Regions from separate parts of the Phytobacter palmae genome, predicted to be linked through region 1. Evidence: predicted binding sites of a transcription regulator. Region 1 holds the regulator's gene; the other holds the start of a gene.
The links. The regulator Fur, encoded in region 1, represses iron uptake genes when iron is present. The targets are predictions, from matches to a motif close to ATAATAATGAGAACNACTATCAA.
Positions count from the first base shown of each region.

Region 2: sufA (Fe-S cluster assembly scaffold SufA) is a predicted target of Fur. The motif match lies at 921-943, and genes of this name have one in related genera.

Region 1 covers NZ_JBCIVJ010000001.1:54,590-56,792, forward strand. Annotated here, with positions in the region: gene fldA (flavodoxin FldA) at 53-583, shown strand; gene fur (ferric iron uptake transcriptional regulator) at 873-1,325, shown strand; gene chiQ (ChiQ/YbfN family lipoprotein) at 1,422-1,757, opposite strand; gene chiP (chitoporin ChiP) at 1,775-2,203, opposite strand, start outside.
Region 2 covers NZ_JBCIVJ010000015.1:99,976-102,178, reverse strand. Annotated here, with positions in the region: gene sufB (Fe-S cluster assembly protein SufB) at 1-503, opposite strand, end outside; gene sufA (Fe-S cluster assembly scaffold SufA) at 512-880, opposite strand; gene AAIG39_RS18075 (histidine phosphatase family protein) at 1,254-1,865, opposite strand; gene leuE (leucine efflux protein LeuE) at 1,923-2,203, opposite strand, start outside.

The sequences.
Region 1 (2,203 bases):
GTGGGCCAATCGCCACCACCATATCATTAAGTTTCAAGAGGTTATTTTACTCATGGCAATCACAGGCATTTTTTTCGGCAGCGATACCGGTAATACCGAAAACATCGCAAAGATGATCCAGGCTCAACTTGGTAAAGATGTTGCCGATGTGCATGACATTGCTAAAAGCAGCAAAGAGGATCTGGAAGGTTACGACATCCTGCTGCTTGGCATCCCGACCTGGTATTATGGTGAAGCACAGTGTGACTGGGATGACTTTTTCCCGACGCTGGAAGATATCGATTTTAACGGCAAACTGGTTGCCCTTTTTGGTTGTGGCGATCAGGAAGACTATGCAGAGTATTTCTGTGATGCATTGGGCACTATCCGTGACATCATTGAACCGCGCGGCGCAACTATCGTAGGCCACTGGCCTACCGAGGGTTACCATTTTGAAGCGTCCAAAGGTCTGGCAGACGATGACCACTTCGTTGGCCTTGCCATTGACGAAGACCGTCAGCCTGAACTGACCGCTGGCCGTGTTGATAAATGGGTGAAACAGATTTCCGAAGAACTTCATCTGAATGACATCATCAATGCCTGATGATGTTTGGCGCAACCTGCTGGTTGCGCCTGATTAATAGATAAAAGCGATGGAAATAATTGCTACAATTTTTTAACTTTTTTCTCCAGCGCTGTACAATGGCCCCTGATTAAAACGGGTATCACAAAGGACTTTGTAGACGCTACCACGTTTTATAAGCTTACTTTACTTGAGGACTTGCAGTTTTCATTCAGGCATGGCAGTTCTATAATGAGACGCATTATCCCAGGTGCATTCCTTGTAGCTTCCCAACGGGAAGTGAATCGTTTAGCAACAGGACAGATTCCGCATGACTGACAACAATACCGCATTAAAGAAGGCCGGCCTGAAAGTCACGCTTCCTCGGTTAAAAATCCTGGAAGTGCTTCAGGAGCCGGAGAACCATCATGTCAGTGCGGAAGATTTATATAAGCGCCTGATCGACATGGGCGAAGAGATTGGACTGGCGACGGTGTACCGTGTACTTAACCAGTTCGACGATGCCGGGATCGTGACCCGCCATAATTTTGAAGGCGGTAAGTCCGTCTTTGAACTGACCCAGCAGCATCACCACGACCACCTGATTTGCCTGGATTGCGGCAAAGTGATCGAGTTTAGTGATGACTCTATCGAAGCGCGTCAGCGTGAGATTGCGTCAAGGCATGGTATTCGTCTGACTAACCACAGTCTGTATCTGTATGGCCACTGCGCCGAAGGCGACTGCCGTACTGACGAAAACGCGCACGAAGCGGTTGAGAAATAATAATCGACTTCGTTATATAGCCAACCTTCGGGTTGGCTTTTTTATTTCTGCGTTCATAACATCAAAAGGCCCGCCGAAGCGGGCTTTTTCACACGGTTAATTCATCGTGTTATGGCTATGAATCTCCTGCCAGATCTGGTCACAGCGAGTCTTCACCGCCTGCCCGTTTCCGGTATGCGTCGCTTCAAGGCACCGCTGATAATCCAGCGTGCGCACACTCTCTTCCTCCGCAAATTGCTGGTGCGCTTTCTCTTTGCGCAGAACATCCAGTACGCTTCTGCACGCCGCGGTTTTCTCCGGTGATCCTTCCGCCGTATTAATACAGGCGCTGTAAGCCTCTTTTAATCGTACATCTTCCCTCGGCGCCTGAGGCTGTTGCACACAGGCGGCAAGCCCCAGCGTCAGCAGGGCAAGTAATATTGGTTTCATCATCATGGCACTCCCTGTCATTAGAAAATATTCAGCGGCGCAATGACGATAAACTTCACGTCACGTTCGTCCTGGAAGATGTTGTTATACCCGCCACCCCAGCTCGGGATACTGGAATGGTTATCATATTGGGTGAAGTGCAGCTTGAACAACGTGCCTTTTGCCATCCCTTCCTGCACGGTGTAAAGCAGGTCGAGACTGTACGCTGACTCTTTAATGGTGTTGCCCGCATCGTAGTATTTATCGCCAGAGGAGACATTGGACGGTTTGGCATCCCAGCCATACACATACGATGCACCAACCGCCCAACCAGGCATATTCCAGCCTTTCAGGTCATACATGGCACCGACAAAGACGGATTTCTCGTTATGGGCGTTGAAGTCAGAACGGTTGTCCCACCAGATATCCAGACGACCATTAGAAGAGCCATACAGTGGCGTCATACGTGA
Region 2 (2,203 bases), on a different contig from region 1:
AATGAGCAAAATATAATCCCCTGCTCGGAGAGTTTTTCCCGGTAAGTGGTGGCAACGGATACGGAGTCAAAAATGGCGTCGACTGCCACTTCACGCCCTTCACGGACCGGCACACCAAGTTGGTTGAATGCCGCTTCCACTTCGTCAGTCAGAAACGCATTCGCGCCAGTTTGCTGTACCGCTCCCGGTTGCGAGGCACAAGTGTCATCGCAGCTGCCACAGGATGGCGCTGAATAATAGCTATAGTCCTGATAATCAAGCTTCGCGTAATGGGCTTTCAGCCAGTGTGGCTCTTCCATCTCGAGCCAGGCGCGATATGCACTCAGGCGAAACTCCAGCATCCATTCAGGTTCGTTTCGTTTGGCTGAAATTGCCCGCACGACATCTTCATTAATGCCTTTCGCCAGTTCGTCAGTGGTTAGCCGGGTAAAAAAGCCCTCTTTATAGTTGAGGTTCCCGGTCCAGGTTTTGACATCGTCTGTTGCTTCTGTGTTACGAGACATAGTACCGCCTATACCCCAAAGCTTTCGCCACAGCCACATTCGTTCTGGGCTTTCGGGTTATGAAATTTGAATAACTGGTTTAATCCTTCGCGCACATAGTCCACTTCGGTGCCATCAATAAATGGCATCGCCCCGAGCGGCACGTATAGTCGTGCACCGTCATTTTCAAAAAGCAGGTCGTCTTTATCCGGTTGCGTGACGGTATCCAGCACATAGCCAAAACCGGCGCAGCCGGTCTGTTTAATGCCCAGCCGGACACCCAACAGGTCGGGTTGCTTGCGGATTAATCCACGAATATGCTCTGCGGCGGCTGGTGTCATCGTTAGCCCGCGCCAGGCAAAGTCGGCCGGATCGAACGTTTCTGATTGCAATTCCATAGTTCTACCTCACGTCATAAATCATGAAGGACATAACACTATGTTAGTGATAATGATTATCACTTCAACCTCTATTCCGAAGGGTTATTCGTGTACTGCCCGTTTTTTAAGCACATGGTATAAGCATAGACTCTGTGCGAAGGCTTAACAGAGAAGTGAAAGATTGTTTAATGATTTGATAAATAATAGCTATTTTCGACAGCAAGTCTGGCGCGCCTGCGTCCGCAAAAGATGTATAGGTAATACCTATTTTTGAGATAGGGAGCTAAAAAAGGATTCTTAGAAAATTTTTCCTGATATCAGAAAGTTAACTGCGTCACAAAACCGATTATCAACAAGATAGATTGCATTTAATCCAGAGCAGAACAAACGCTCATTGCGTATGTCGGAAGAAAAGATGGGTCGCTACCCCCCATTTTTCTACCGTGAGTCCTTTTTCCGTGCAGGCGAGAACGGAATAGGCGCCATTTATATGTGCATACCGCTCAAAATGTTCGGCATTATTACCCGAAAGCGTGCTGATAACCGATTGAATAACATGCCCGTGGGAAACAACGCATATATTACCCTGACCAGACGACAAACCGGACAGAGCGCTAAGAACTCGCCGGGTGGCATCCTGTAGTGCCTCGCCATTTTGCGGCCCGATATCAGAACTGCCGGAAAGCATCGCCACAGCCTGTACCCGCTCTTTCTCAGTCAGTTCAGCGAGGCGTTTGCCTTCAAACTCGCCAAAATGACGTTCGACAAAGGCAGGCTCAAACTGCAACGGGCAATCTAACCACGACGTGATTTGCCCGGCAGCGGTTACCGATCGGCCTAAAGGCGACGCGACAATAAGGGTAATGGATTTGTCTGCCAGATCCCGACACAGGGCAGAGATCTGCCTGATACCTGCCTCCGTAACCGGGCTATCCAGATGCCCCTGAATCCTGTTTTCAACGTTCCAGACGGTTTCACCGTGCCGGACCAAATAAATTTTCATCACATACGCCGTATAAGAGTTAGGTTCAGGTCCGTTAAACACAGGCCTCTGCGCTGTTCAGGATTGCAGCGTTGCCAGTCGGGCGGCAAAACCGACGAAAATAAGACCAATTAAGGAGTTACCGAGCTTTGCGAGACGTTTTTTAGTTTTCACAAACTGTGTCACATAGGATCCGGAGATAATCAGAAAACTGAAATAACAGACGCTAATTAACTCCAGCGTACTGGCCAGAATAAAGAACGCCGTTCCCGTATTGGTATAATGAACGTCAATAAACTGCACGAAAAACGACACATAAAACAGAATCGCTTTCGGATTGGTTAAACTCAGTACCAGCG